2 linked regions of the Chondromyces crocatus genome follow. The protein of the gene in region 2 interacts with the protein of the main gene of each other region in a pairwise test. Links are inferred from orthologs where the notes say so. Each region holds a gene or a part of one and is shown on either strand. Other genes may lie near its edges. The genes, in order: CMC5_RS05585 and acpP.

What was found.
Region 1: the proteins of acpP (region 2) and CMC5_RS05585 interact in binary tests that used the Escherichia coli proteins (3 or more experiments, as listed by UniProt). The link is inferred for Chondromyces crocatus from one-to-one orthologs.

Annotation. Positions count from the first base shown.
Region 1 is NZ_CP012159.1:1,481,351-1,496,554, reverse strand. What follows is about bases 2,771-6,040. They hold CMC5_RS05585 (1-acyl-sn-glycerol-3-phosphate acyltransferase), read right to left. Parts: upstream 5,689-6,040; coding sequence 2,971-5,688; downstream 2,771-2,970. Other genes in these bases: CMC5_RS05580 (hypothetical protein), read right to left, coding at 5,802-6,040; CMC5_RS05590 (penicillin-insensitive murein endopeptidase), read right to left, coding at 2,771-2,977. Outside these bases: CMC5_RS44005 (hypothetical protein), read right to left, coding at 1-282; CMC5_RS05595 (DNA-methyltransferase), read right to left, coding at 1,101-2,012; more of CMC5_RS05590, read right to left, coding at 2,009-2,770; more of CMC5_RS05580, read right to left, coding at 6,041-6,626; CMC5_RS05575 (sigma factor-like helix-turn-helix DNA-binding protein), read right to left, coding at 6,623-7,027; CMC5_RS05570 (HD domain-containing protein), read right to left, coding at 6,999-7,496; CMC5_RS05565 (hypothetical protein), read left to right, coding at 7,723-9,345; CMC5_RS05560 (tetratricopeptide repeat protein), read left to right, coding at 9,556-15,204. UniProt on the Escherichia coli protein: Catalyzes the transfer of an acyl group from acyl-ACP to glycerol-3-phosphate (G3P) to form lysophosphatidic acid (LPA). This enzyme can utilize either acyl-CoA or acyl-ACP as the fatty acyl donor.
Region 2 is NZ_CP012159.1:5,493,577-5,508,172, reverse strand. Bases 3,940-6,601 are described here. They hold acpP (acyl carrier protein), read right to left. Parts: upstream 5,564-6,601; coding sequence 5,315-5,563; downstream 3,940-5,314. Other genes in these bases: CMC5_RS20255 (3-oxoacyl-ACP reductase family protein), read right to left, coding at 5,849-6,595; fabF (beta-ketoacyl-ACP synthase II), read right to left, coding at 3,989-5,233; nrdR (transcriptional regulator NrdR), read right to left, coding at 3,940-3,981. Outside these bases: CMC5_RS20285 (ATPase, T2SS/T4P/T4SS family), read left to right, coding at 1-1,556; def (peptide deformylase), read left to right, coding at 1,701-2,216; bifunctional diaminohydroxyphosphoribosylaminopyrimidine deaminase/5-amino-6-(5-phosphoribosylamino)uracil reductase RibD, read right to left, coding at 2,353-3,456; more of nrdR, read right to left, coding at 3,520-3,939; fabD (ACP S-malonyltransferase), read right to left, coding at 6,636-7,571; CMC5_RS20245 (beta-ketoacyl-ACP synthase III), read right to left, coding at 7,667-8,650; rpmF (50S ribosomal protein L32), read right to left, coding at 8,693-8,890; CMC5_RS20240 (YceD family protein), read right to left, coding at 8,895-9,602; CMC5_RS20235 (hypothetical protein), read left to right, coding at 9,849-11,177; CMC5_RS20230 (aspartate carbamoyltransferase catalytic subunit), read right to left, coding at 11,984-12,934; bifunctional pyr operon transcriptional regulator/uracil phosphoribosyltransferase PyrR, read right to left, coding at 12,931-13,476; nadE (NAD(+) synthase), read left to right, coding at 13,739-14,596. UniProt on the Escherichia coli protein: Carrier of the growing fatty acid chain in fatty acid biosynthesis.

The sequences.
Region 1 (15,204 bases), 4.0 Mb from region 2 along the record:
CTGGCGGAACGGGAGCGGCGCGTTCGACGCTGCGGCAGGATCACCCGGGCTGGTCCTGCCCACGGCAGCGCCCGCCGAACCCGAGCGAGGCGCAAGAAACGGCAGGATGTGCTCGGCCGTGAGACCAGCACCGACGATCGTGCGAGCGAGAGGATCATCGTCGTCCGCTGCGGACTTCTGCAGCGGAACGAGAGGGCTCGGGGCGGGTCCTGGCGGTGGCTTCGAAGAGATCGACTGGGCTGAAGCGCGCGCAGGCTTGAAGGGCAGCGCTTCCGTTTCCATACGCAGGGCACCGACGACCGTATCCGAGAGAGGGTCTTCCGCGGGGCGGGCCCCTCCAGGCGCCTCGAGGGCCGTGGCAAGCCTCTGCAGGGGAAGGAGAGGGCTCGGGCCAGGTCCCGGCGGTGGGGTCGAGGAGATCGACTGGGCTGAAGCGCGCGCAGGCTTGAAGGGCAGCGCTTCCGTGCCCATGCGCAGGGCGCCGACGACCGTGTGAGAAAGGGGATCTCCTGCGGGGACGGACGCATTGCGCACGCCTTCGGGCGCCGTGACGACGGGCGCTTGCGCAACAGGCGCTTGCGCGACGGGCGCTTGCACAGCGAGAGGCGAAGCGACGGGAGGAGCGCCGACGCGGGGCTGCGTGGCGAGGGGTGAAAGGCGGGCAACCGCCGGGCGGGGAGCAGCACGTGGGGTCTCGTCCGCGGTCTCGCTCTGCTCGAGGAGCGCTTCGACGCGGTAGGCATCGAGCAGCGCATGGTATCGCTCGTGTAATGAGCGCTTGCTGCGCGAAGCTTCGCGGGCCATTCGCGCAAGCCACGTGGTCTGCGCTTGCGTCAGGGTCTTCCGCGAGATCCCAGCCTCGGCGAGGACACGCTTGCGCGGGACGCCAGCCTGGATTCGCGCGTTGATCCGCGCCAGGGTCTCGAGGTTCAGCGCAGGTTCGCTTGACACGGGCGGCAACGCCGAGCGTAACGGAGGTTCGACGCCACCTGCAACGTGCCCCGATGCGACGCCCCGCGACCGTTCCAGCCCGAGTGGATGCCGCGGGGACCAGCGTCACCTTCGGACAGGAGCGCTGGAGGAGCCCGCGTGTCCGGTGTCTAGCCAGGGCACGGCACGATCTCCACCGGCACGCTCTCCCGCGACAGCCGCGCGCGCGTGGTCTCGAAGGCCAGCTCGCCGCGATCACCGCCCACGAAACGTCGCCCGAGCCGCGCCGCGGCCACGAGGCTCGTCCCGCTCCCGCACATCAGATCGGCCACCACCTGTCCCGGGTGACTGGTCGCGCGGATGATCCGCTCCAGGAGCTTTTCTGGCTTCTGCGTCGGGTAGCCCGTCGCCTCGCGACGCAGCGGCGTGTTCGCCACCATCGCCGGGATGTCGGTCCACACGCTCCCCATGCGCCGTCCTTCATCCGCGTAGTAGCGGTAGGCCTTCCCGTTGATCACGCGCTCTCGGTAACGACGTCCTGCCTCGTCTTCATGGTGAAAGTGCATGGCCAAGCTGGTCGCCGCATAAGGCTCACGCAGCGCAGGATCATCGGCATTGTAGATGACCAGGCCGCGCTCCTTGGGTGAGCGCGCATAGAGCAGCAGGGTCTGGTGGGTGATGGCAAAACCCCGCGCCCCCCGGCTGCCGTTGCCAGGCGCCCAGATCACCTCTCCCAGGCAAGCTCCTCGCCCGAACAGACGGTCGCAAAGGCCTTTCGCCTCGTGCACGGCGCGGTGGTCGAGGTGGAGCCAGAGTGTCGCGTGGGTGGCCATGCGCTCACGGATCGCCGCGAGACGCGGCTCCAGCATCGAGAGCAACGCGTCGGCGCCGGAGGGGTCGTCGTAGGCGCTGGGGCCGCTCCTGGCAGACTTCCGACCTCGGCTCTGCCCGCCTTCGCTCCGCGCGCTCATGGTCGTACCCAGGCCGTAGGGAGGATCGAGGTAGACGAGATCGAAGCGCAGGTCCGGAGGGAGCGCGGCGCACACGGAGAGTGCGTCGCCATGAGCGAGGAGGTTGCTCACGGGGCAGCGCCGGAACGAGTCGATGCAGCACTGCCCCCTGCACCGGGTGAAGCCGGCGGAGCGGGGGTCATGGGCGATGCTGAAGGCAGAGCGGTCTCCTCCGAGCCAAGGTTCGGGAACGGGAAGAGGTCCTCCAGCATCGCCAGGCCCAGCTCCTCGTCGGGTGGCGGCGCCAGGACCGGGAATGGCGAGAGCCAGGACCACTGCGGGCCGCCGCCTTCACAGCCGGCAACCGCGTCCTCGGGCGTACACGCGATGCGCAGGTGCAGATGATCATCGTGGGCAGCGCTGTCCCCGGGTTGCAGCAACACCGACTCGGCGTGCCACACGATCTCCGGGTCCTCGCCGCGGGCGCGCGCATACTCGGTGATCAAGGCCTCGAGCCAGCGCGCCACGAAGAGCCACTGCACAGCCGCTTCCGGTGACTCGACGAGGGCCCGCACGAGCAACCAGGTCCGCTCCACGTCGAGCCGATAGAACACGGTCTTACCGCCTTCCTCGACCTCGGCCAGGCCATCGCGGCCATATCGGACGAAGCCGGGAGATCGGATCGGCTTTCCTTCGGGCGTCAGCGCATGGAACAGGAGATCCACGTCACGGCCCGTGCGGTGGGAGCGGTGACCTCGGATCTGCCCGCCTCGCTCCGCCGACAGATCGCCCACGGTGAGGGGAGGAGCCCCAGGGCGGAGCCGCTCCACCTCGGCGGCTGCACGCTGGATCGCGGCCACGAGCCGCGGATGTCCCCAGCGCGCCCCCTTGCTGCGCAGCAGGACATACCCGTCCCCCTTGCGCGGGAGCTCCACGCCGTCGGTGAGCACGCCACGGTGCGGCAGGCCCACCGAGCCACGCAGTGCTGGCGCGAGAGGGGTCGGACTCGCACAACCCAGCCCCGCCGCCCCGAGCGACACGGCGCACACCAGAGGAGCGAGCCACGAAAACCCGCGCTTCGAGACGACCATCACCATCCGAGATCTCCACTGCGGCGCTGCAAGTAACCGGCGATGCGCGCCTCGATGACGGGCACGGTCTCCTCGGCTCGAAACGCGTCGGAGAGGGTGAGCTTGCCATCGTCACGCCGCAGATAGCCCTGCTCGACGAACGCGGCGAGCGCGTTCTCGATCACGGGGCGGCTCACCGCCTCGCTCCGCTCGATCTCGGCGCCGAGAAACATCTGCTCGCCGACCTGCAGCGCGCGGGTCACCAGTTCTTTCTCGGGGAGAGACTCCTGCACCAGTACCCGCGTCGCCCTGGCGGCGATGCGGTAGCCCTCCAGGAAATTGCGCAGCACCGCGGCGTAGAACCCCACCCAGCCACGCCCATCGAGCCCATCATGACCCACCCCGAAGCGTACGACGTCCGCGTCGATGGCGATCTCCCCGTCGACCATCATCGCCCGCGTCGTCTCCTCGAAGATCTGCTCGAAGGGGGCGTCGGCGCGGAACATGAACTCCAGCTTGAAGAGCCTGGACAGCCACCGCACCCGCTCCTCCAGCTCGCTCAGCGAAGGCGGTCGCCACGCCTCGCCGGACTCCGACACGGCGCCGGCGCGCAGCGCCACGCTGATCAGCGCCCGGTCGACCAGCAGGTGGACGATGATGTTCTTCGAGAGGTCGAGCAGGATGCGGCTCTCTTGAGGGACCGTGTAGATGACGTCGTCCCCGGTGTAGATGCGACCTCGCTTGCGCGCCTTGCCCGTGAGGGTGTCGCCCGGCACGTGCTGGCGCACCAGCCCACCGCGCACGTAGAGCAAGACCGCGTCACGGATGGCAAGCTCGCGCATCTCCCCCGAAGGACGCGTGAGGGACGGCGTCGTCCGGGCCCCGAGACGCTGCACCAGCGTCGTCAACCGGGCACACTGCGCGAGCAGCGCCGCATGCGGAAGGCCGCGCCGGTTGTGACAGAGCAACGCCATCGCGACGAGCGAACCAGGCGTCACCAAGGTGGCGCGGTTGATCTCGCTCATCACCCGGTGGGCGAGCCGGGTCACCAGCGCGCGCCGCTTGGCCGGTGACGCCACCTCCCCCGGGGCGAGCCCCACGGCCTCACGCAGCTCGTCGAGGGAGAGGATCTGGCCGAACGCCATGTTCGCGCGTCCGTACTTCTCCTGGAGGACACCGCCGATCTTCAGCAGCTCCCCCACGCTCTCCTTCTGCTTCACGCCGCCGGACAGCTCACGCGCGAACGACCCCTCTTCCATCATCCGCTCGTAGCCGATGCTGATCGGCACGAAGGAGATGGTGCGGTTCTCCAGACCGAGCCCTGCCTCCACCACCATGTTGAGCAGGCCGAGCTTCGGCGCCAGCACCTTGCCCGTGCGCGATCGCCCCCCCTCCAGAAAGAACTCGATGGCGTGCCCATCCCGGAGGAGGCGGCGGATGTACGCGTCCACGACCGAGGCATAGAGCCGATCCCCCTTGAAGCTCCTGCGGATGAAGAACGCGCCCGCGCGCCGGAACAGCGGCCCCAGCGGAAAGAACGCCAGGTTGTCCCCAGCAGCGATCACCGGGAGCTGGAGCGCGTGCTTGCGCAGGACCCACGACATCAGCAGGTAATCGACGTGGCTCTTGTGGCTGGGCAGAAGCACCAGCGAGCCCTTCTTCGCCGCTTCCCGCACACGCTCGATGCCCTCCTTGTCGACATCGATGCCCGTGTACACGCGGCTCGCGAGCGTGTCCGCGAGCAACTCCAGAGCACGCAGCGTCGCCGGATCGGGATCGGCCTGGAGGCTCCGGAGGGTGCGCCGCGCCTTGCGCTCCAGGAGTACCCGCCCCTCCTCGCCAGCGCCCGCAAGCTCACGGATGACCGCCTGGAGCTTGGGACTCCTGAGCACCTCTTCTCGCACCCGGTCGGCGGGCTTCTGCGCAGGCCCGACCATCGACCGCCGCTCCCGCTCCAGACGGCGAAGCAAGGCGTAGGTGAGCCTCCGTGCGAGTACCCCGTCGACGCCGCCCTCGCCCAGTTCCCTCTCCGCGGCGTCTTCATCACGCGGCTTCTGCGGCTCGGCGGTGGCCACCGCAGTCCTCGCGGCCTCCTCTTGCTCGGCGAGGAACGCGCCGAGAAACAAGGGCTCACCAGCGCGCACGACGCAGTGCTTGTAGTTGAGCAGCACCTGCGCCGCAGCGCGCAGCTCGCCTGGAAACTCGGCGGGCCCGAACAGGGTATCGGTGAACGAGATCCGCAGATTTCCAGGCCGCTGCGTCCAGAGGAAGGTCTGCGGAACGAGGGGGATGTCGAGCGCTCTGCCCGCCGCTCTGGCCTCCCGCTGGAGCGCGATGAGCGCGCGCAGGGGCGCGTCACCCTCGCTGCGACCGCGCTGGACGCTGCCAGGACGAGGCAACAACCGCTCCGGAGGGCGCTTCAAGAAGAGCACCGCGGAGTGCCCCGCCTCGAGCGCCTGACGGATGCGCTCTCCAGGCGTCGGCTGGCGGAAGCTCAGCCCAGGGGCCTGCACCCAGGCGCCGAGATCGTTCGCGAAGCCGAGGGAGGGCAGCCCGAAGCGTCGCGTGAAGGCGTGCAGTGCGAGGAGATCGACGAGCGAGACGTTGCGCAGGACGTAGACGACCGGCCCTCGCGCGACGAGCGCGCGGATCGCCTCGATCCACGCGTCGTCGACGGGAATCTGGCGGAAGACCGTGTCGTAAGCGCGGACGGCGAGCGACGCGGGGCGGAGCGGCATGTCCGAGGGAGTACCCCCTGGCGGCTCCGAGGAAAAGGGCCTCGATCGCGGCTGTGTCCGACATCGTCCCGGGTGCCCGGAACCACAGTGTCGAGGCCGTCGCTGGCGCTGGCTCAGCCGATGGACTCGAAGCCGGGCAGTGGGTCGTAGAGCTGCTCCGGATCGTCCTCTTCCCCGGGTTCCGGCAGGGCGGGAGCGTCGTCCTCCTCGTCGAGGAGACCATCGAAGGGTCCTGGCCGAGGCGCTTCTTCCGCGCTGTGGAGCAGCTCCATGCCTTCCACAGCGCCCGTCGCGAGGTACCGCTGGTACGCCTCGGGGTGCTCTCGCTCGCACAGGGACTCGACCGCGCCGACGCTCAGCCGCACGATGGGCTTGCCGTCGGTACTGCTGCGCGGACGGGAGCGCAGCTCGCGCGGCTCGTAGACGGTCAGCTCGATCGGGGCGACGTCCGCCACGTGGTAGTGCACGTAGTCACGAAATTCCCCACCCTTGTGGATGGATACCAGCTCGCGCTCCTGGGTCCATCCGAGCTCGCGCAGATGTCGCTCCAGCATCTCCTCGCTGGCGGGGAAGACATGGAGGTCGATGTCACTGCCCCGCCGCACATGCCCGGTGGACACCGAGCCGATCAGCCGTGGTGAGAACGCGGCGAGCGCGCGCATGGCCTCCAGAGCGACGATGCGCAGCGCGAAGAGGCGGCGCGTCCGGAGGCTCCCCTCGGCATGCTCGGAGAGGACGAGCACCGCATCACGGATCTCGCCGTTCGAGGGCAAGTCGGCCGGCCGGTAGCGCGTGCGCCGGCCCTCCACCCGCCCGAGGACGCGCTTGGCTGCGATGCGCTTCGCCGTGAAATACTGGTCCACGCCCTCCTCGACCATGAGGCGCGCAGCTTCGAACGTGATGCGTCCCCGGACGCCTCCGGATCGCTCTGCGCTCATGGCTCGTCGTGAGCGGGCTCGACGATCCCTTCGAGCGCCTGGCGGAGTCGATGCATGGCCCCTCCGATCAGCCGGCCGCCACGTGGTGCACCGAAGAGCCGCTTCTGCACGACCTGCTGGGTGATCCCGAGGCGACGTGCGATGTCTCCCTGAGACAGCCCCTCGAAGAAGTAAGCCTCGACGACCTCGCGCTGCTTGTCGGTCAGCGACGTCGCGACGGCGTCGCGGACAGCCATGCAGAGCCTGGCGTGCCCTGGGGGCTCGACCTCCTGGGTCCAGAGCCCGCGCTCGTCACTCCAGCGATCGATGTCGGCGCGGAGGATCTCGCGGCGCGCGCGGGGAAGCCCCAGCTCACGCTTCCGCCCCTCGCGCTCAGGCCAGCGGCTCCTTTCGCAGGTCATCGCAGGGGGCGACTTCGTCGCTGTGGGCGTGGAGGTCTCCTTCGTGGCCGTGGAAGAGAAGCTCGAGCGCTTCCTCTGGCGCCATCACCGTCGCGTGCGGCGAACGACCCGCGACGTCCCAGCGCCGCAGTCGCCGGAGATCGGCGAGGGCCTTCGTCCCCTTGAGGCGCCGGATGGTCGCGCCCGGGTCGCGCATCAAGTGCAGGTGGTGACGCACGAGCCAGACGGCCCGCGGGCAGATGATCGGGGAGAGCAGCTCGGCGCCCTCCTCGGCGTGTTCCGCTCCGGCGAACGCCTTTCCCACGTCATGGACCAGGGCGGCCAGCCACAGCACACGGTCGCTCGTCTCGCGTCGAGCATGATCGAAGACTTGCAGCGAATGGAACAGGGCGTCGCCCTCGGGGTGCCAGCGAGGATCCTGCCGGACACCGTCGAGGTCGCGCAACAGATCGAGAAGGTCCTGGAACATCGATCACGGGGCGGTGAGGCGGCCAGCGGGTCGCTGGCGCGCGATGCCCCTTCACCCTGAGGCACGCTCACACCCACCGGCATGATCGCGACCCAGGCTCGACGTAAGGATAGCCACACTCTCCACGGGAGGCGAGGTCTGGTCGAGGCAGACCCCCCGTCGAGGGGATCCCTGTGCTGACGCGGACTCATCGATCCGGACGCCAATCCGGGCTAACACCCGCGGCATGAAGCCGGGAGCCAAGCGCACCAAGGCCGACGAGCCCTCTCCGCAGCAGAAGCTCCGGATGCCTGGTTCGAAGACGGGGACGACTTCCCCCGACGAGGAGCCCGATCGGTTCGCCTGGAAAGGCGCAGCGGTGGTGGCGGCCCTGGTGACCGGGCTCGTGGTGTGGCGGACGTGCTCCCCCGGGGCGGAGGAGGACACGCCGGGCGCCTCGTCAGGGCCACGCTCCGCCGAGAGCGGGGACAAGGCGGCGCTTGCTCCACCACGCTGCGCACCCGCTGGCGCGGCATTCGTGATCGACACCGAGAAGCGGCGCGTCCAGGCGGAAGGCGAAGAAGCGCAAGATCAGCTCGCGCCGTTCGCGGTGGAGGTCGGGCGCGGGGCTGCCTTCGAGGGCGGGTTCGCGGTAGGGGCCCTGCAGGAGAGCGAGGCCGGCGCGATGGCGATGGTCGCCTTCGTGGGGGCCGATGGATCGGGGGGCCGGCTCGTGAAGCTGGCGCGCTCACGAGGGGACCTGGAGCCGCCCTCGGTGACGAGCGCCGGGCGGGCCGTGATCGTCGCGATGCTGGAACCCAACGCGGGAGGCCGAGCGATCCGCGTCGCAAAGGTCGACGGCGACCAGGTGACGTGGGGCGCCGAGCTGGCCGAGGGGAGGGACGAGTCGCTGGCGCTCGATGTCGCCGCCTCCGGGGAGCGGGCCGTGGTGGTGTGGGATGACGTCACGCGCGACGGGAAACAGTCGCGCATCATGATGGCATCGCTGGACACCGCCACCCTGCGCTCCGTGACGAGCCCTCGACCGATCTCGTCTCCGAAGGGAGACGCGGAAGCACCTCGCCTCCTTTCGCGCCCCGGAGGGTACTGGCTCGCCTACGTCGCCCGCGGCGAGGAGCGCGCCGACGACGACAGCAGGGGCGCAGGGGCGAAACCAGGCGCAAAGAAGGTCGGTACGCCCGCCAGACTTCAGCGAAACCAGGAGGTCCTCGACGAGGACACCGAGGCCCCGGGCGAGATGATCACGCACCAGTGGCTGGAGGTGATGCCGCTCGACGAGACGGGCTCTCCGGTGGCGAGCGCGCGCGCGATCACGCCGCGCAGCGGACACGTGCTGGCCTTCGATCTGGCGAGCGGAGACGATGGCGGGGTGCTGCTGGCGTACCGCGACGACGACACGCCGAGCGGCTCCAGTGGTGGGAAGGTCAGCGTGCAGTTCGTGGGGCTGGGGATGGTGGGCGAGGCCATGGTGGTGGCCGGGGATGAACGGACGGCGCCAGGAAGCGCAGCGCAGGGCGTGGGAAGCGGGGTGCCTTCCTTGTTGCCGGGATGGCTGACGGTCGCGAACATCTCGGGCGCCACGCGGCTCGCTGCGCTGGGACCTCGTGGAGAGATCCTGGATCAGCTGGCACCCGAGGAGGCGCTGGGCGCAGGAGAGGCCATCGCAGCGAACGGAGGGGCGCTCATGCTGGCCCGTCCGGCGGGCACGGCGGTCAAGCTCGAAGTCCTGCGCTGTGCCCGAGGGGAAAAAGCACGCGCGGCCGGAGAGGGAGAGCCCTCGATCCCCGCGAGCGCCGACGACGTGGGACAACCCAGGGCCACGGACGAGGCCTCACCAGGAAATCCCTGAAAGCGCTCGGTGCGGGGAGGAGTGCAGTGTAGTCGCGCAGACGCCAGGGAGCCCTTCCTCGGGCATCGGCACGCAACGGGGACGGGTGGGAGGGAGTGGGCGAAGGCTTGATGCGCACCGGCGAAAGCCGATCCTGGATCGGCCAGGGGGGGGTTGTGTAGCATCCGCGCCGTGGGCCAGGGCAACGACCAGCACGACGATATTGAACGGTTGAGCTTGTCAGACCTGGTGTCGGAGGTGGGCTGGGAGGAGAAGCCGGGAAGCGATCAACGGCCTCAGGTCCGTGCACCGAGCGGCCCCCAGGCCCAGCGACCGCTCGGGCAGCCGCCGCCTGGACCGCCGCCCCCGCCTCGCCGTGATGCGGGTGGACAGCCAGGACTACCGCCGCCACTGCCGCCCCCGAAAATGCCCCCGAAGCCGCTGACGAACGCGGGCTCGGTCGCCCCCGACGCGGCCGCAACGACGACGCGGGCGCTCACGGTACCGAAGGCGCAAGGCGCGCACGATGACGCCACGAGCGGCTCGCTTCCGCCTCCCAAGGCGCCAGGAGCGCCAGCACCAGGAGCGCCAGCACCGACTGGGCTGCCGGCGCGGGCACCCGGGCTGTCGTCGCGCACGCTGCAAGGCGGGCGGCTCGGTCCGACCACGATGGGCACGCAAGCGACGAAGCTCGGCACGCAAGCGACCCTGCTGGCACCAGCGTCGCCTTTCGAGGCCTCCGCCGTGAAGCCGCCGGAGTCGGGCCACGCGCCAGCCTCGCCCAGGACGCCGACGGAGGACGGCGCGCCACGCCGAGGGACCGCCGGGGAGCTTCCCATCATCGACGAGCTGCGCGCTCGCGCCGATCGGCTGCGCGAGTCCGACCCGGTCGCGGCCGCGCGTGCCCTGGTGGAGCTGGGCATCCACGAAGAGCGGGTGCTGCAAGACCGTCCTGGCGCGCGGCGCTCTTACGAGCGGGCGCGAAAGCTTTGCAGGACGCTGGAGCCAGCGCTGACGCGTCTGCGTCGGCAGGTCGAGAGCCGAGCGGAGCTGCCTCTGGCGCTGGAGCTGGTGGAGGATCAGCTCCGGATCGTGGACAGCGAGGCGATGCGCTCCGACCTGCTCGCGGAGCGGGCGAGGCTCTGCGACGGGCTGGGTCGTCCTGATGAGGCCCGCGAGGCGTTCAGCGAGGCGCTGCGGCTGTCACCGATGCACGCCGCGTCCTTGCGGGGGCTGGAGGTCGTGCTGCGGCGCGAGGTGGCGCGTGGGCGCGATACAGCGCTCGCCGGCGAGTTCGCAGGCCACCTGGAGCGCCTCGCGGATGCGTATGCGCCCGGCCGGGAGCGGACCGACGGCGACACACGGCTGTCGGCATGGCTGCACGTCGAGCGGGCCCTGACGCTGGATCGCAAGCTGACCAAGCCAGAGCTGGCACTGGCTGCGCTGGAGGCTGCGGTCGCGCTCGAACCGACCCCGGGACCCGTGCGTGACGCCCTCCGACGCCACCTCATCCGTCACAACGGAACGGTGGGGCTGGTGACCGCGCTCAGCGTGGAGGCAGAACAGGAGCGCGATGAGGCGCGCGGGTCGCGGCTGCTCTACACGGCCGGGCGGCTGCTCGTCGACAAGCTGAAGGCGCCAGCGGACGCGATCGCGCTGCTGTCACGGGCCGCCGCGCGGGCGCCTGCGTCGTCGCCGACGGCACGCCGGGCGCTGGCCGAGCTGTGCCGCCTCCTGGAAGCGAGCGGCTCCACGGAGGGTGCGGCGGGGGTGCGGTTGAAGCAGCTCGCGCTGCTCACCGATCACGACGCGATCGTGTACGAGCACGTGCGGCTGTCCGAGATCTTCGACACACTCGGCGAAGCAGAGGAAGCCGCGAGGCACGCGAGTCAGGCACTCACGCGCGACCCGAACGACATGGCCACGCGCGAGCGCCTGGACCGGGCGCTCGCGCGGCTGGGGCGCGACGACCAGCGTGTGCAGACCTGGATCGATGTCGCCAGCTCGGACCGGCCCGCGCCGCTGCGGGTGACGGCCCTGGTCCGCGCCGCAGAGATCTGCGAGCGGCAGCTCCGGCGACCCGACGAGGCAGTGGCCTACCTGAGGGCTGCCTGGGTGATCGAGCCCGGCAACGCGACGGTCTTCGACGCGCTCTCCGCGCTCCTGTCCCCGAGACCCGTCCCCGTGCCCGAGGACGAGAACCCGGCGCGCTCCCGCTCGGGGGCCTGGCGAACCGATGAGGATCCACGCGGCGTGCGGGCGCGGATCGACCTGTACACCCAGGCAGCCGCGACGACGCAAGACGGCGCCCGGAAGGTGGGGCTCCTGGAGAAGCTCGTCGCCATCTGGGAGGACGAGCTGGGTCAACCGGCGCGCGCCATCGAGGAAGTCGAGCGCATCCTGGAGATCGATCCCCAGCGCCGCACGGCGATCCTGGCGCTGCAGCGGAACGCGGCGCGGGCGGGTGACGCGCAGCGGCTGGCGCGAGCGCTGTGCGCCGAGGCGGACTTGACCGGCGACCGGGAGCTGGAGCGTCGCCTGTTGCTTCGCGCAGCCGACATCACCGAGGGGCGGCTCGGCGATCGGGATCGCGCCGCGGCGCTGATCGAGCGGGCCTTGGCCATCAACCCGGACGACCCCGACGCGCTGAGAGCGCGCGTCAGGATGAACGAGCGCGGCGGCCGCTTCGAGGAGGCGCGCGCAGCGCTCCTGCGACTGATCATGCGGGGAACGCGAGACGGCGCTGCGCCGGCCGACGCCGAGGCGACCTTCGCACTCTGGATCGAGATCGCGAACCTGGACGAGCGCCGACTGGTGCGACCGAAATCGGCGGTGGCAGCGTACCGAGAGGCCGCGCGGTTGCGACCGAGGCACCCCCTGCCGCGGCTGGAGATTGCGCGGCTGCTGCGGGAGACAGGGGACTACGAGCAGCTCGTGGGGGTGCTCGGTGGGCTGGCGGGCGAGGCCCAGGACCCGGAGGATGCAGCCCGGCTGCTGGTGCAAGCCGCCGAGGTACAAGAGCTGGTCCTGGGGCGAGACGACGAAGCGCTCCGGAGCCTGTCGCGCGCCGACAGCGCGCTCACCGAGCGGGACGTGGACTGGGCGATCCTGGAGCAGATGGAGCGCATCCACGTGCGCGCCGATGGCCACGGCCCTGGGGTCTGGGGACGGCCACCGTCGCAAGCAGCACCGCGCGCCGAGGCAGAGCTCGCGGCCCTCTACGGACGGTGGCTCGAGCGGCAGCCCCCCGCGTCCGTGGATCACGCGATCCGGGTCTCCCTGGCGCACGTCCTCGCCGCGACGGACCCGCGCGAAGCCGTGGAGATCTTGCAGGGCCTCATCACCGTGGTGCCTTCCCACGTTCCAGCGTTGCGGCTCCTGGAGCAGCTCCACCGGATCGTGGACGCCCCGACCTCGCTCGCAGCGGTACTGCGTGCGGAGGCGGACGTGTTCATGTCGAGCGTCGCGCGCGCTGGCGCGCTCTGGGAGGTGGTGAGCCTCGAAGAGCAGATCGGCCCGGGCACGACCATGGAGGCGCTGGAGCGCATCCTGCGCGACGCCCCGCGGGACACCGCAGCGCTGGCAGCGATGATCCGCGTGGCCGGCAAGGTGGGCGGCGGCTCGGTGGCGCACCCGACGGCCCTGGGGGCGCGCACGCTGTTGCTCGATGCACTGCGCGCGCGCAAGGAGCTGACCAACGATCCGGTGGGGCGAGCGCTCTATCACATCGAGGAGGCGGTGCTGGCAGAAGCGCAGGCGGACTCGGATGCCTCCGCAGCCCGAGCCGCCCTCGCGGGCTACAGGAGCGCGCTCTCCCTCTGGCCAGAAAGCTTGCTGGCGGCGCGCGGGCTCGATCGGCTGGCCCAGTTGCTCGGGGATCGTGGGAGCCGGATCCTCGCCCAGACATCCCTGTCACGGCTCGCCTCCGGCGGCGCTGCGCAAGCCGAGCACCTGGTGCGCGCCGCGGAGCTGACCGCTGACGAGCAGAGCGCCGAGGCGCAAGGGCGAGCGCTGGACCTCTACGAAGAGGCGTTGCGCCTCCACCCGGACAGCGTCGCTGCCGGGCGCGCGGTGGCCCACATGCTGGTGGCCGAACCGGCCCGCCTCGCCGACCGACTGGGAGGAGCGCTGGAGAAGGCGTCGCACCCGGAAGCCGTGGTGCTGCTCGGCACCGAGATCGGGAGGGCGATCCTGCGACACCAGGGGCGAGGTGGAGCCCCCGAGCCAGGAATCGGCATCGCCGCGATGCGTCGCGTGGTGGAGGTCACGCCTGACGATCCCGAAGCGCTGCTGCTGCTGGCGCGACTGCTGACGATGCAGCGGGTGTGGGCGGAGGCGCGCGACACACTGAAGCGCGCCGTGATCGCCGCACCCGACGTGGAGGCGAAGGTCACCGCGTACTTCCTGCTGACGGACCTGTACGAGGGGCCTCTCGCCGATCTTCCCCTCGCGCAGGAGGCGCTGCAGGCCGTGCTGCTCCTCGAGCCGAACAACCGGCTGGCGCTGGAGCGACTGCACAAGATCGGGACGACGCGTGGGGATCACACGGTGACCCTCCACGCGCTGAGCCGCCTGGTGGACATCGCCCCCGACGCCCCCAGCCGCGCAGAGGCCGCCCTGCGACTCTCGGATGCCTGCCGAGACGCAGGGGACACCGCGGGGATGATCCGCTCGATGTGCGACGCCGTGGTGAGCGTCCCGGCGGACCAGCGCGCGTGGACGGCGCTCTCGCGGATGTACCGCCTCGACACGCCGGACGGTGCGGCCAGCTACGCGAAGGCGCTGCAACAGCTGCTCGATTTCGCAGCGTCACGGCGACAGGCGATCGAGCCACGCTGGTTGACCACCCTGGGATTGCTCGAGGTGAACTCGCTGCTGCGGACGCGCGATGGGATCGCGCACCTGCAACAAGCGACGATGCTGCCCGGAGCACCGCCGGAAACACGCACGGCGCTGGGACGAGGCCTGGAGGCCGCCGGCCGGAACGGCGAGGCCGTGCAGGTCCTGCGCGAGGCGCTCTCCAATGATCCCGAGGTGTTCGCCCGCGCGACGGACCTGAGCCTCGCGCTGGCGTCGATGGAGTCGTCGCTCGCGAAAGAGGGGCGCGCGGAAGAACGGCTCGCAGTGGAGGAGGTGCGGGCCTGCCTCGGTGAGGTCGGACCGGACCGGGTGATGCGCCTGCGCTCCAGGCGGCTGCCGGCGGAAGCCCTCCCGCCCGGCGTCCTCGCGGGCAAGGAGGTGAACGATCTTCTGGTGCCCGAGGCACAGAACGCGATGGTCGACGTCGCGGTAGCGCTGGCACCGGTGGCAGCCAAGGCCATCCGGTTCGAGCTGAGCAACCTCGGGATTGGTTCGCGGGAGCGGGTGAGCCCGCGAGACGGTCACCCCACGAGAATCCTCGCAGAGCGGATGGCCCGCGCGCTCGGCGTGGAGGCGTTCGAGCTGTACCTCTCGCCAGCCTGGCAAGGGGCCGCGCGCGTGTACCCCGGAGATCCACCGGCACTCGTCGCAGCCACCTCGTTCGTCGAACTGCCAGAACTGGAGCAGGCGTTCGCGCTGGGTCGGCTCCTTTCACGCGTCGCCCTCGGCTTCACGTTCCTCGACGAGATCTCGATCGAGGCTGCCGACGGAATGCTGCTCGCAGCCATGCGCACCCTGGAGCCGAGCTTCTTCTCCGGCGAGCTGACCCATGCACGCGAGCACGCTGCCCAGCAGATGTTGCCTTCGGTACAGCGGGCCATCGGCAGGCGACAGCGGAAGCAGCTCGAAGAACTCGTCGGCAAGGTGAGCGCCGCGTTCGATCCGCGTTCGTTCACCATCGGCGTCCGCCGCAGCGAGTACCGGATCGCGTACATCCTGTCCGGAGACCTGCTGGCGGCG
Region 2 (14,596 bases):
CTGGCGCCGTGCGCCCCGCTACGGTCACGGCGCTCCAGCCCCCCTCGCGCGTCACACCGGGCGTGCTCACGCTGGACAGGTCGACCCCACGCGAGCCCCTCAGCGGCGCCTCCCTGGGCATCCCCACGGGCACGGGCAGCTACCCGGCAGCATCCCCCATCCCCACGGGCACGGGCAGCTACCCGGCAGCGTCCCCCATCCCCAGCGGCACGGGAAGCCACCCCGCGGCCTCACCGCGACGCGCGCTCGTCCCGCCCGCTTCGGACCGCGCCGTGCAGATCTCCGAGCCCTTCGTCGCGACGGCCCGCCAGCGCGCGCTCTCCCGGCTCATGGAGCGGCTCGGGCAGACGGTCGATCTGCGCCCCCTCGCGGGTGGTGGTGCGCCCGATGAGGCCCTGACGCGCCGCCTGGAGGTCGGGCTGGGCGAGGCCGTGATGGGCCTGCGCGCCGCGGGCGACCTCCCGGCCGACGTCGACGGCGACACCCTCGTGGCGGACGCACGCCGCGAGCTGATCCAGCTCGGCCCCCTGGAGGCGCTGCTCCAGGACGACGACGTTTCCGAGATCCAGGTCTTCCGCCACGACCACGTGGTCGTGACGCACAACCGCCGGTCGGTGGCCGCGGAGGTGGGCTTCAGCAACGACGCGGCCCTCGCGCGCATCATCCAGAGATTGTGCGTGCTCGGCGGCGTCGCCCAGGGCGAGGGAGAGGCTCTCATCGAGCGCACCCTCCCGCGCGGCGCCCGCTTGCTGGCGGTCCTCTCCGCCACGCCGGGCGGAGGCGTCGCCCTGACCCTCCGCAAACCCCAGCGCGTCGAGCTCTCTCTCGACGATCTCGTCCGCAGCGGGACCATCTCGCGCGGGATGGCCGGCCTTCTCGCTCAGTGCGTCGCAGCGCGCGCCAACGTGCTGGTCGTGGGCTCACGCGGCTCGGGGGCCGCGGCCCTGCTCGGCGCCCTCGCGGCAGCCGGCGGCGTCGACGAGCGCCTGGTCGCCCTGCAGGACGACGACGACCTGGTGATCCAGCCGCCCCACGCGATCGGCATCTCGCTGGGCAGCACGAACGTCACGGCCGCCAGCGCCGTGCGCACGGCGGCCCGCCTGAGGCCGGATCGCATCCTGGTCCACAGCCTCTCGGGCCAGGTCGCGGCGGAGCTGGTGCTCGCCATCGGAGACGGCGCGACCGGCGTCCTCGCCGGCGCCCGCGCAGCCACCTTGCGCCAAGCCATCCCCCGCCTCATCGCCGACATCGCCGCAGCGAGGCCAGGCGTCCCGCTCGAAGCAGCGCGTGAGTGGCTGGCGTCGTCGATCGACCTCGTCGTCGAGATCGCCCGACTCCGCGACGGCCGCGATCGGGTGTTCCGGGTCGCCGATCTCGTCATGGAAGGCGGTCAGCTCGCCGTGCGCGACGTCCTCACCTTCTCGGTCGAGCGGACGGCCGCTGGAGGCGCCATCGAAGGCAGTTTCCACTCCTCCGGCGTGATCCCCTCCATCGTGGAGGACCTTGCCGCGCGGGGCGTCAACATCGACACCGCGCCCCTCCGCCGCAGCCGTTGACGGATCCGACCGCAGCACGCCTGCCGGGCGGGACCGTGTCCATGACGCGCCACCGGGGCGAACTCGTCGCCCTGACGATGCACCACGCCCCCGCCTCTTGACGGGCGTGGAGCGCCGCCCGACGCTACGTTACTGAACTGGACCATGGCCATCCGAACCATCCTCCACTACCCCGACCCCCGCCTCCGCCAGAAGGCACAGCCCGTCACCCAGATCACCCCCGAGCTGGAGCGACTCATCGATGACATGGCCGAGACCATGTACGCCGCGCCTGGCGTCGGCCTCGCCGCGACACAGGTCGGCGAGCCCCATCGCATCTTCATCATCGACATCGCGTCCGAGGACGAACCCTCGAACCTGATGGTGTTCATCAACCCCGAGATCACCCACCGGGAAGGCGGCGACGTGCTCGGCCCCGAGGGGTGCCTCTCCTTCCCGGGCGTGAGCGAGGACATCAAGCGCGCCGTGAAGGTCACCGTGCGGGCCCAGGATCGCCACGGGAAGACCTTCGAGCTGACCGCGGAAGATCTGCTGTCCGTCGCGATCCAGCACGAACTCGATCACCTCGACGGCGTGCTCATGATCGATCGCATGGGCGTGCTCAAGAAGCGCATCGTCCAGCGCAAGATGCAGAAGCGCCACGCCGAAGCCGCCGGCTGAAGCCGGGACCCTGCCTGCATCGACCGCCAGACGGGGTGCAGGCGACGCGACACACCGAAGCCAGGACCACGCCTGCATCGTCCACCGGATCGACTGCAGGCAGCGCCACACGCCGTCGCGGCGTGGCCTCTTCGCGTCAGCCGCGAGACGGGAACGCCAGCGGACCGCTCACGTAGGCATCACGCCCGCACAGCTCCCAGTGCGGATCGACGATCCGGGGCGCCTCCACCGGCGTGTCCGGCCCTGCCCAGTCCACGGCCCCTGGGCGCCCTCGCGGCCCGAGAAGGATGGGCGCGACGAACGCATGCAGCTCGTCCGGCACACGCGAGGCGAGCAAGCTCCCCGCCAGCTCGGCACCGCCCTCGACGAGGATGGACACGATCCCCTGTGCCGCGCAGAGCCGCATCGCCGCCGTGACGTCCACCCGCCCCTCGGCCGACGTCGGCGTGCGCAGCACCATGCACCCCGCGTCCACCAGCGCTTGCTCCGCCTCCTCGGGGGCGTCCGCGCCCGACAGCACCCACGTGGGCACCTCGCGCGCCGTCTGGACCAATCGCGTGTGCAGCGGCAACCGCAGCCGCGTGTCGAAGACCAGCCGGATGGGGCTCATGCGCCCCTCGGGCAGGAACGACGACTCCCGCACCGTCAGCCGAGGATCGTCGGCCAGCGCCGTCCCGATCCCGACCGCCACGGCGTCGTGGCGGGCCCGGAGTTCCTGCACCTTGGCGCGCGCCTCGGGCCCGGTGACCCACTTGGAAGCCCCCGTTCGCGTCGCGATCCTCCCATCGAGGGACAGGGCGAGCTTCAGCGCGACATGAGGCAGTCCAGTCGTGATGTATTTTGCCCAAGGAGCAATCAGCGCCCGCGCCTCTGCGCCAGCGACGCCCACCTCCACCGGGAGGCCAGCGTCGCTCAGCCGCTGCGCGCCGCCGCCAACGACCTCCGGGTTCGGATCGAGCGAGCCGATGACGACCCGTTTGACGCCCGAACCGAGGATGGTGTCGACGCAGGGAGGCGTCCTCCCCTCGTGGTTGCACGGCTCCAGGGTGACGTAGAGCGTCCCTCCCTTCACCCCCTCGCCCGCGGCGGCGAGGGCGAGGACCTCGGCATGCTCCTCGCCGGCCCTCACGTGGTGCGTCGCGGAGAGGATCTCTCCAGTGGCGCTCACCACCAGCGCGCCGACAGGCGGGTTGGGGGACGGCATGGCCTTGCGTGCCTCCTCGATGGCGGCACGCATCATGGCCAGGTCGAAAGCGGTTTCGGGGCGCGTACTCTGCGCTGGCATCGGAGAAGACCGGATCTACTAGGGCGCCTTGGCCTTCACAAGCTTGCCGAGCTTCGCCATGAACTGATCGATGTCACGGAAAGATCGGTACACGCTGGCAAATCGGACGTAGGCGACCTCGTCAAGGTCTCGCAGGTGGCGCATGACCCGATCCCCGAGCTCCGCGGAGGAGATCTCCCGGCGCTCGGACTCCTGGGCCTCTCGCTCGATGGCGTCGACCATGGAATCCAGCTGCTCCGTGGAGACCGGCCTCTTGTTGCAGGCGATCCGGAGTCCGCGCCCCAGCTTCTGGCGGTCGAAAGGCTCACGGCGGCCGTCTTTCTTGACCACCGTGGGGAGGATGTCTTCGACGCGCTCGTAGGTGGTGAAGCGCCGCTCGCAGGCCGCACACTCCCGTCGACGCCGGATGACCTCGCCCGAGCCACCGGCCCGGGAGTCGATCACCCGATCTTCGAGATGGCCGCAAAAGGGGCACTTCATGGGCTGCTCACGCCTCGAAGCGGGAGAGGACCAGCGACACGTTGGTCCCGCCGAACCCGAAAGCGTTGCTCATCACGTGGCGGAGAGGACGCTCTCGCGCCGTGAGAGGCACGAAGTCGAGGGGGCAGTTCGGGTCCTGGTCTTCCAGGTTGATGGTGGGGGGCACCATGCCGTCACGGAGCGCGAGCGCCGAGAGCGCCAGCTCCACGGCTCCGGCAGCGCCGAGCAGGTGGCCCATCGACGACTTGGTGGAACTCACCAGGAGCTGCTTCGAGAGCGCCCGTTCGCCGAAGAGGCCGATGATCGCCCGGGCTTCCTCGATGTCTCCCTGAGGCGTCGAGGTCCCGTGCGCGTTGATGTAGTCGATCGCGTCCGGAGCGAGCCGCGCGTCGTCGAGCGCCATCTTCATCGCGCGCTGCGCGCCCTCACCGTCCGGTGACGGCTTGGTGATGTGGTAGGCGTCGCACGACGCCCCGTACCCGACGAGTTCGCCGTAGATCGTCGCCCCACGCGCACGCGCATGGGTGAGCGACTCGAGGAGCAGGCACCCCGCCCCCTCGCTCATGACGAAGCCGTCGCGCCCGCGATCCCAGGGGCGGCTCGCGCGATGCGGCTCGTCGTTCCTCCTGGAGAGCGCGAACATCGCGCTGAAGCCGCCGACGCCGAGCCCCGTCACCGTCGACTCCGCTCCGCCCGCGAGCATGATCGAGGAGCGACCTCGGCGGATCCACTCGAAGGCCTCACCGAGGGAGTGCGCGCTGGAGGAGCATGCGCTCGTGTTGCAGTAGCTCACGCCGCGGAGGTTCAGCGAGATCGCCACCTGCCCGGCCGCGAGGTTCGCGATCACCGTCGGGATGAAGTACGGGCTGACCTTGGAGGGACCCCGCTCGTGGAGGGTGAGCGAGTGCTGGTAGAGATACTCCAGCCCACCCAGCCCCACGCCGATCAGCGTGCCGCACTGCTCCCGATCCTCGTCGGTCAGCTCGATGGCCGCGTCCTTGATGCAGAGCTGCGCCGCCGCCAGCGAGAGGTGGGCGAACCGGCCCATCTCCCGCACCTTTTTCTTCGGCATCCACTGCTCGGCCGAGAACCCCTTCACCTCGCCTGCGAAGCGGGTGGGAAAGGGGGCGGGGTCGAAGAGGGTGATCGGACCGATGCCGGACTCACCCGCGAGGACCGACCGCCAGGTCTCCTGAGTTCCGATTCCGTTGGGAGTGACCAGCCCGATGCCGGTGATGACTACGCGTTCCATGAATATTCCCAGCGATGGGCCGGGCGGCGCGGGCCGAGCATGAGGTCAGGGCGCCGGCTCCGCGGGCCCCGTCCGGCATGATTACTTCTTCGTGTGCTGCTCGATGTAGTCGATGGCGTCCTGGACCGTCCGGATCTTCTCCGTGTCTTCGTCCGAGATGTCGATCTCGAACGCTTCCTCGAAGGCTAGCACCAGCTCGACCAGGCCCAGCGAATCGGCGCCCAGATCCTCGATGAACGTCGCTTCAGGCTTGATGTCCTTCTCGTCGACGTCGAGTTGCTCCTTGATGATCCGCTTGACCTCGGCCGTGATGTCGCGCCCTTCCGCCATGGCTTCCTCTCCAGCAAAAACCGGGCTCCCGTCTACATCCAGGGGCCACGCCGTACAATCAAACGAAGGCCGCCACCCCGTCGATTCGAGGAGGCAGTGCTACTCGTTCGCGGCCCCTACTAGCCCATCGTTGACTTCACTGCACCACAGAAATCCCGCCGCGTCCCTTTTTCGATGACGCGCAACACCGGTGACACCTCGGCTACACGCCTCGGCCGACACCTCGTCTACACGCCTCGGCTGACACGGCGTCTCCATGCCTCGTCCGACCCCTCGTCGACGTGCCTAGACGTACATGCCGCCGTTGACGCGGAGCGTCTGGCCGGTGACGTAGCTGGCCTCGTCGGAGCAGAGGAACGCCACGGCCGCGGCGACCTCTTCGGCACGCCCGATGCGCCCGAGCGGGACGCCCTTCAGCAGGGTCTCCTTCATCTCCGCGTTGATCGTGGCCGTCATGTCCGACTCGATGAACCCGGGCGCGACGGCATTCACCGTGATCCCACGAGATGCGTACTCGCGGGCGAGCGACTTGGTCACGCCGAGCAGCGCCGCCTTCGTCGCGGCATACGCCGTCTGCCCGACGTTGCCCATCTCGCCGACCACGCTCGAGAGCAACACCACGCGGCCCGTGCGCGCACGCATCATCACCTTGATCGCGGCACGCGCGCACGCGATCGTGCCCTTGACGTTCACCGCGAAGAGCCGGTCGAGTTCTTCCTCCTTCACGCGGAGGAGCAGGTTGTCGATGGAGATGCCCGCATTCGCCACGAGGATGTCGAGCCGCCCCAGGCGCTTCGACGCCTCGGCGATCGCCGCCTCGGACGCCGCCATGTCGGCGACGTCGAAGCCGATGGCCTCCGCCTTCCCCCCCTTCGCCGTGATGCCGTCCACCACGGCCTTCGCCTCGGCCTCACCGCGGACGTAGGTGACCACCACGTGCGCGCCTTGCGCCGCGAGGGCCTCGGCAGCAGCGCGGCCGAGACCGCGAGACCCACCCGTCACGATCGCTACTTTATCCGTCAACTGGAACATCGAACCCGAGCCTCCGCTGCTTGACCTGTACCGCCCTCGCTCACGCGAGGAACGACGCCACGCTCTCGACGGTCGCGGGATCGTTCACGCCGAGCACCTTGATCTGCTTGGAGATGCGCTTCACGAGACCCGCGAGCACCTTGCCGGGTCCGATCTCCAGCGCGTGGGTGACACCTTCGTCGACCATGCGCTCGATGGTGCGCAGCCACTGCACCGGGCTCGCCACCTGCTCGACGAGCAGCGACCGCACCTCTCCCGGATCCCCGTTCGGCTCGCCGCTCACGTTGGCGATCACCGGGAACGCGAGCGCTCCGAATCGGGTCTCGGCCAGCGCCGCATCGAGACGCTCGGCCGCAGGGCGCATGAGCGCGCAGTGGAAAGGCGCGCTCACCTTGAGCACGACCATCTTCCCCCCGTGCTTCGCGACGAGCTCCCCCACGCGCGAGACCGCGCTCGCGTGCCCCGCGATCACCGTCTGCCCGGGACCGTTGTAGTTCGCGGCGGACACGATCTCCCCTTGCGCTGCCTCCTCGCAGAGGGCCTTCAGCGTCGGGGCGTCGACCCCCATCACCGCCGCCATGCCCCCCTGCCCCGCCGGCACGGCCTCCTGCATCGCCTCGCCCCGCAGGCGGCAGAGCCGCACGGCGTCCTCCAGCGAGAGCGCCCCCGCCGCCACGAGCGCGCTGTACTCGCCGAGCGAGTGACCCGCGGCGAAGACGGGCACCCCCAGCTCGGGGTAGCGCTCACGCAGCGCAGCGAGCGTCGCGCAGCTCGCCGCCACGAGGGCAGGCTGCGTGTTCCGGGTGAGCGTCAGCTCCTCGATCGGCCCTTCGAAGCAGAGCCTGGAGAGAGGCTCTCCCAGCGCGGCATCGGCCTGTCGAAAGACGTCGCGGGCCGCTTCGGACGACTCCGCGAGGGCCTTGCCCATGCCGACCTCTTGCGCGCCCTGCCCAGGAAAGAGCCATGCAACCTTCACGAGGGCGGCGCTTAGCACGGCATGGTCGCCCTGCGTAGGCACCTTGCGCCAGAAAGCTGCTTCAGGTGCGCGCGCAGCTCACATCCGCGCGCAGCTCACATCCGGACGAGCGCCGCACCCCACGAAATGCCGGCTCCCAGCGCGCACAGCAAGACGCTCTGGCCCGGCTGGATGCGCCCATCGCGCACCGCTTCGTCGAGCGCGATCGGGATCGAGGCGCTGGAGGTGTTGCCGTACTCCGCGATGTTGATCACGAACTTTTCGAGCGGGAAGCCGAGCCGTGACGACACCTGGGTGATGATCCGCAGGTTCGCCTGGTGCGCGACGACCCAGTCGAGTTCTGCGCTCGTCAGCCCGGAGGCCTTCAGCGCGTGCGTCGAGGCGCTCGTCAGGTTCTTGATGGCGACCCGGAAGATGTCCTGGCCCACCATGTGGACCTTGTTGCGCTTCCGCTCGAGGCCCTCGTCCGTGACGGGCTCCGCCGTCCCGCCGGCTGGCACGATGAGCGACGACGCCAGCGCACCGTCGGAGAAGATGCAGGTCGACAGGATCCCGCGTCCGTCCCCGCGCGCTGGCCCCAGCACGACCGCCCCCGCACCGTCGCCGAAAAGCACGCACGTGGTGCGATCCTCCCAGTTGAGGATGCGCGACAGGAGCTCGACCCCGATCACGAGGACGCAGTTCGCAGCCCCCGTGGCGATGAACTGATCGGCGATGGTGATCCCGTAGAGGAACCCGGCGCACGCCGCGGAGATGTCGAACGCCGGGATCTCCTCGGCGCCGAGCTTCTGCTGGACGTTCACCGCGCACGACGGCACGGGCGTGTCGCCGCTGATCGTCCCGACGATGATCAGATCGACGTCGGCGACGCTCAGCCCTGCGGCTTCCAGCGCACGCCGAGCCGCAGCGGCGGCCATGTCACTGGTCGTCTCGCCGTCGGCGGCCACATGCCGCCTCCGGATCCCCGTTCGCTCGGAGATCCAGGCGTCGGATGTATCGACGATTTTTTCGAGGTCGGAGTTCGAGAGCACCCGCGCCGGTGCGTAGTGGCCGGTCCCGAGGATCCGGCTCCGGGGCATCGGCGCTGGGTTGCTCATGAACGCTGAAGCAGGGAGCGGTGGCTAGCTACCGCTGTTCTCGCTGCCGGTAGGAGCAGCCTTGCGACCTTTGTAGTGACCGCAGGAACCGCAAGCGCGGTGCGGCAGCCGGGCTTCCCCACAGTTCTCGCAGGAGATCACCTGCACGGGGGTCACCTTGTCGTGTTGGGCGCGCCGCATGTCGCGCTTCGGGGGGGTCTTCTTCCTCTTCGGGACAGCCACGGGGCTACTCCTTCTTGCTCTTCTTCTTCAGTGTCTCGTTGCTCAGCGAGGCCGCGTGGCCCGCGGAACCGTTCGCCCCATTCAGGGCGGGAGGACCAGGGATGCGACCGGAGCGCTGAGCAAACCTGTCTCGGAGGTCGGCGATCGACGCCGGACGCTCTTCGGCGGGCTGCTCCGGTGGGGACGAAGGAGCGTCCTCCTCCGCAGACCCCAGCACGGCGGCACCGATACCCGGACATGCCTCGGAGCACAAGGGGAAGCTTGGCAGTTCGAGCAGGATTGCTTCCCGGACGAACCCATCGAGGACCACGATCTCGCCGTCGTACACGTCCTGGTCCGCTTCTTCGGACGAGAACTCGTACTCGGGCTCACGATCCGCGCTTCCCTTCGACTTCGAGGACTTACCGTTCGCCCCCTCGGCGTGACGCGCGGCCTTCGCGGGGAGGAGCAGGAGCGCCATCTCCGCGTCCACGGACACCTGGGCGGGGCCGAGGCACCGCGCGCAAGGGACGGTGACGCGCGCCCCGACCCGTCCACGAACGACGATCTCCGTGGGGCCCGACCGCGAGAGGCGGCCCTTGATGGTGCCGGGACCGAGTGCGATCGCCTCGGCCTCCGAAAGCTCGCTGGTCAGCCAGCTCTCCGGGAGGGTGGCGTCCACCGGCGTGCCGGTGATGTCGATGTCGTTGGCTACGTAGGAGAGGAGAGGCATGGTGACGGGCCTCCTGGGAAGCGCGACGGCAAACGCCGCCTGCACAGTTCAGGAGATGCGAAAGGACTGCCTAGCGCGAGGTGGTGCGGCTCGCAAGCGTCAGAGAGCCGCCGAGGTGCATCTCTCGCCGCTTCTTCTCTATCCGGCATGGCGGCACAGCGGCACGCCGGCGCGGTGGTACGGCGGCACGCCGACGCGCCGGACACGCCAGTCGTGCTCGCTGCGCGTGGTAGCGTCCCCGTCCCGATGACAGGCAAGCGCCAGGTCGCCACGCCCGAAGCGCCCACGTCCGCGCGCAGCACGCCTCTTCCGGACGAGCGCGCTCGATGGCGCTGGGTCGCCGCAGCGGCCCTCTACGGGCTGACGGCGCTCGTGTTCTTTCTGTCGGCCGATCAGGCGAAGCTCACGGCGCACACCCCCTTCAACCACTTCGCCCTCCTCGCGCAGAGCTGGCTGGAGGGCCGCCTCGATCTCGGCAGCGAGCCCCCGGCCTACACGGGGCACAACGATTTTGCAGTCTTCGACGGCAAGTACTTCATCAGCTTCCCCCCCTTCCCCGCCGTCCTCCTCGTCCCCCTGGTGAAGCTCGCTGGCAGCGCCGAGCTGGTGAAGGATGGTCGGTTCTTCATCGTCCTCGCCGGCCTCACCCCCGCGGTGCTCTTCCTCGCGCTCGAGAAGCTTGCGCCCCGCACCCGCCGCACCCAGGTGGAGAACGCCGCGCTCTCGATCTTCTTCGCGCTGGGCAGCGTCTACTGGTTCACCGCCGTGCAGGGCACGGTCTGGTTCGCCGCGCACGTGGTCGGCGCGCTCCTCGCCTGCGTGTATCTCTATGGCGCGATCGACGCCGCCCACCCGGTGCTCGCCGGCCTCGCGCTCGGCCTCGGCTTCGCCACGCGCACCCCGCTCGGCTTCGCGCTGCCGTTCTTCCTCTGGGAATTCCACCGCGTCAGCCGGGATCGCGGCGACCTCGTCACCCGCACCACGAAGCTCGGACTCTTCGCTGCGCCCTGCGTCGCGATCCTCGCCCTCCTGCTCTGGCACAACCACGCCCGCTTCGGCGACCCGATGGAGTTCGGGCACACCCACCTCGTCACGGCGTGGCGCCCGCGCGTCGAGCGCTGGGGCCTGTTCTCGTACCACTACCTGCCGCGGAACCTTGCGGTGATGCTCACGTCGCTGCCCTACACCGGCGTGGACGGCGTACCGTTCCAGATCAACGTGCACGGCCTCGCGCTCTGGGTGACGACGCCCCTCTACGCCTGGGCCCTCTGGCCGCGACGCACGTCATCCCTCTTCTGGGCGCTCGCCGCGACGGCAGGCCCCCTGGCGCTGCTCGACCTGCTCTACCACAACAGCGGCTGGGTCCAGTTCGGCTACCGGTTCTCGAACGACTACGCCCCCTTCCTGTTCGCCATGATCGCGGCGAGTGGACGGCGCCTGCGCGCCCCGTTCTACGCGCTCGGGATCGTGGCCATCGCCATCAACGCCTTTGGCGCGCTCACGTTCCAGCGCGCCGGCTTCGAGCGGTACTACTTCCTCGAACGGACCCAGCGCGTCCTGCACCAGCCCGACTGACAGTGTGCCGCCCCACCTCTCCGACGAGCGGCACCCGCTCTCCTCCACGCAGCGACGCCAGGCCGAAAAGCGTGAAGAAGCCCACATCCAATCCGTGAGACAGACGAAGCAAGCAGCAAGCTGGCGCACCAGAGCTGGCGCACCAGGTTCCAAAAATCCGTCCAGGCTTGCTCACGGGACGAGCGATGCACCGCCGATGACCGCTGGAACCACATGATCTCAAACATATTTTTGCGCGCACAGAGGCGGTGGCCCCTTTTTGCAGCGTGACCAGGTCGCATCGGCGGCCGACGCGACCTGGTCACGCTCGAAACATGGTCGCGTCGGCGGCCGACGCGACCTGGTCACGCTCGAAACATGGTCGTGTCAGCCGCCGACGCGACCATGTTTCGAGCGCCACCCCACGGAGCTCCCACGATGCCCTCCGGTTGCTCGTGCCCCCTGGTCACATCGGCCAGCGACGCCGTCATGGCCTGATCGCAGCGAAGCTCTTGCGCTCGGCTCCCGGCGCCGCTCCTGGTCGAAGGGGTGGTGGTCCCTGCTTCTGCGAACGTGTTTCGTGAGACCGGGGCTCGTCCACGAGCGCCGTCACCTGGTCCCGGGGCAGACCCCACCCCTGGCGCTCGCCTCCGTCACCAGGTCACGAGGGCAACCCGCCGAATGACACCGTCTCCGACACCTGGTTCACCTCGACGCCCTCTTCACATCCACTCAGGGCATACGTACCCCACGCGCCGGGATTCGCTCGTGCCCTCGCCACCACGGGCTCGGCGCGCTGCTCCTCACGGCACGACGGTGCACGCGCGTCAGCCAGCAGCGGGCGGAGGCTCGTTCGACTCGGCAGCGAGCACCCAGAGCACGGCCATCCGCACGGCGACCCCGGCCTCGACCTGGTCGAGGATCACGCTCTGGGGACCGTCGGCCACCGCGGGATCGATCTCCACGCCCCGGTTCATGGGCCCCGGGTGCATCACGAGCGCATCCGGTTTCGCCAGCGAGAGCCGCGCGGCGTTCAGGCCGAAGGCCCTGCTGTACTCACGGCTGGTGGGCAGGAAGGCGCCCTGCAAGCGCTCGCGCTGGACACGGAGCATCATCACCACGTCGGCCCCCTCCAGCGCGGGCTCCAGACGAGGGTAGACCTCCGCACCGAGCGACTCGGCCGCCGGCGGCAGGAGCGTGCGGGGACCGGCGAGTCGCACCCGGGCACCGAGCGCGTTGAGCAACCGCACGTTGGAGCGCGCCACCCGGCTGTGGAGGACGTCGCCGCAGATGGCGACGGTGAGCCCCTCGAACGCCCCCTTCTTGCGCCGGATGGTGAATGCGTCGAGCAGCGCCTGCGTCGGGTGCTCGTGCGTCCCATCACCGGCGTTCACCACCGCGGCACGAATGCGCGCCGCGACGTGATGCGGCGCCCCCGAGGCGCTGTGCCGGATCACCAGCACGTCGGGCTGCATCGACTGCAGGTTCTGCACCGTGTCCAGCAGGCTCTCGCCCTTCACCGTGCTCGACGTGGAGGCGCTGATGTTGATGACGTCGGCGCTCAGCCGCTTGCCCGCCAGCTCGAACGAGGTGCGGGTGCGCGTCGATGCTTCGTAGAAGAGGTTGATGATCGTCTTGCCGCGCAGCGTCGGCACCTTGCGGACGCTCCGGCGCGAGACGTCGAAGAACGACTCGGCCGCGTCGAGCAAGGCGAGGATCTGGTCGCGCGTCAGCCCCTCGATCCCGAGCAGGTGGCGGTGCGGGAAGATCCGCTTCATGAGCCCACCGTGGCCGGGCCGTCGGCGGGGGAGATCACCGACCACAGCTCACCGTCGCGCTCGATCACCTCGACCCTGCGCTCGCTCGCGACCTCGACGCTCCGGACGACGTAATCCGGGTGGATGGGCAGCTCCCGCCCTCCCCGGTCCACGAGCGCCAGCAGCTCGATGCGCCGCGGCCGCCCGTAGTCGAGCACGGCGTCGAGCGCGGCGCGGATGGTGCGCCCGGTGTAGACGACATCGTCGATGAGGAGGATGCGCCGCCCGTCGACGGGGAACGGGATGTGGCTCGGGCCAATCCGCGGGTTCGGGAGGGCCGTGGCGGCGTCGTCCCGGTAGAGGGTGATGTCCACCGCGCCGACGGGCGGAGCGTGCCCCTCGATCTCGAGGAGCAACGCGGCGAGCCGATGCGACAGCGGCACGCCGCCTCGCCGGATGCCGATGAGCGCGAGATCGTCCACCCCGCGGCCCCGCTCTGCGATCTCTCCGGCGACGCGCCGGAGGCCACGCCCGATCGCTGCCGGATCCAGGATCACTTCCATACGCGGCGGCAGGGCTACCACGTGCCTGACCGGTCCCCAAGTGGGGCCAACCCGGACCGCGTGCCCACGGGAAGGGGCCTGGCTTGCACGTCGCAGACGGTGCCCGACCGCCCGGGCACCGTCCAGACAGGCCCTCGGGCGCGCTCGCGCGTCGTCGCGCTTCGATGCCGACGCGCTCGCGTCACGAGAGCGCTCGGGAGGGTTTCACAGTCGCCCGGGTTTCCGATAGGCTCCCTCGATTGCTGAAGAGGTAGAGGCATTCATGTTTTCGCGAGACGTCCTCAAGATCGATGCCCCGGCCGTGGCGAGTGAGATCGAGCAAGCCATCCGGGATCAGGTGTTCGGGAAGCTCCGTCGTCGGGGCGCCGTGGTCGGTATCTCCGGCGGGATCGACAGCTCGGTGGTCGTCACCCTCTGCGCCCGCGCGCTGGGCAAGGACAAGGTGGTCGGCCTCTTCATGCCCGAGCGCGACACCTCCGACGACGCCCTGCGGCTCGGCAGGACGCTCGCGGATCAGCTCGGGATCGAGGCAGTGGTCGAGAGCATCCGCCCGGCGCTCGCCGGCTTCGGCTGCTATGCCCGCCAGGACGACGCCATCCGGATGGTCTTCCCGGAGTACGTCGAGGGGTGGCGCTTCAAGATCACCCTCCCCTCCATCCTGGAAGGCGATCGGCTCAACGTCTCGCAGCTGACGGTGCAGCCGCCCGGCGAGGAGCCCAGGACGCGGCGGCTGCCGCTCAAGGCTTACCTGCAGCTCGTCGCGGCGACGAACTTCAAGCAGCGCTGCCGCAAGATGATGGAGTACTACCACGGCGACCGGCTCAACTACGCCGTGGCGGGCACGCCGAACCTGCTCGAGTACGATCAGGGCTTCTTCGTGAAGCAGGGCGACGGCGCGGCCGATTTCAAGCCGATCGCGCACCTCTACAAGACGCAGGTCTACGCGCTCGCCGAGTACATCGGGGTGCCCGAGGAGATCCGACGTCGTCCTCCGACGACCGACACCTTCTCGCTGCCCCAGGGCCAGGACGAGTTCTACTTCTCGCTCCCGCACGACAAGATGGATCTGTGCCTCTACGCGCACAACCACGGCATCCCTGCGGCGGAGACGGCGCCTGCG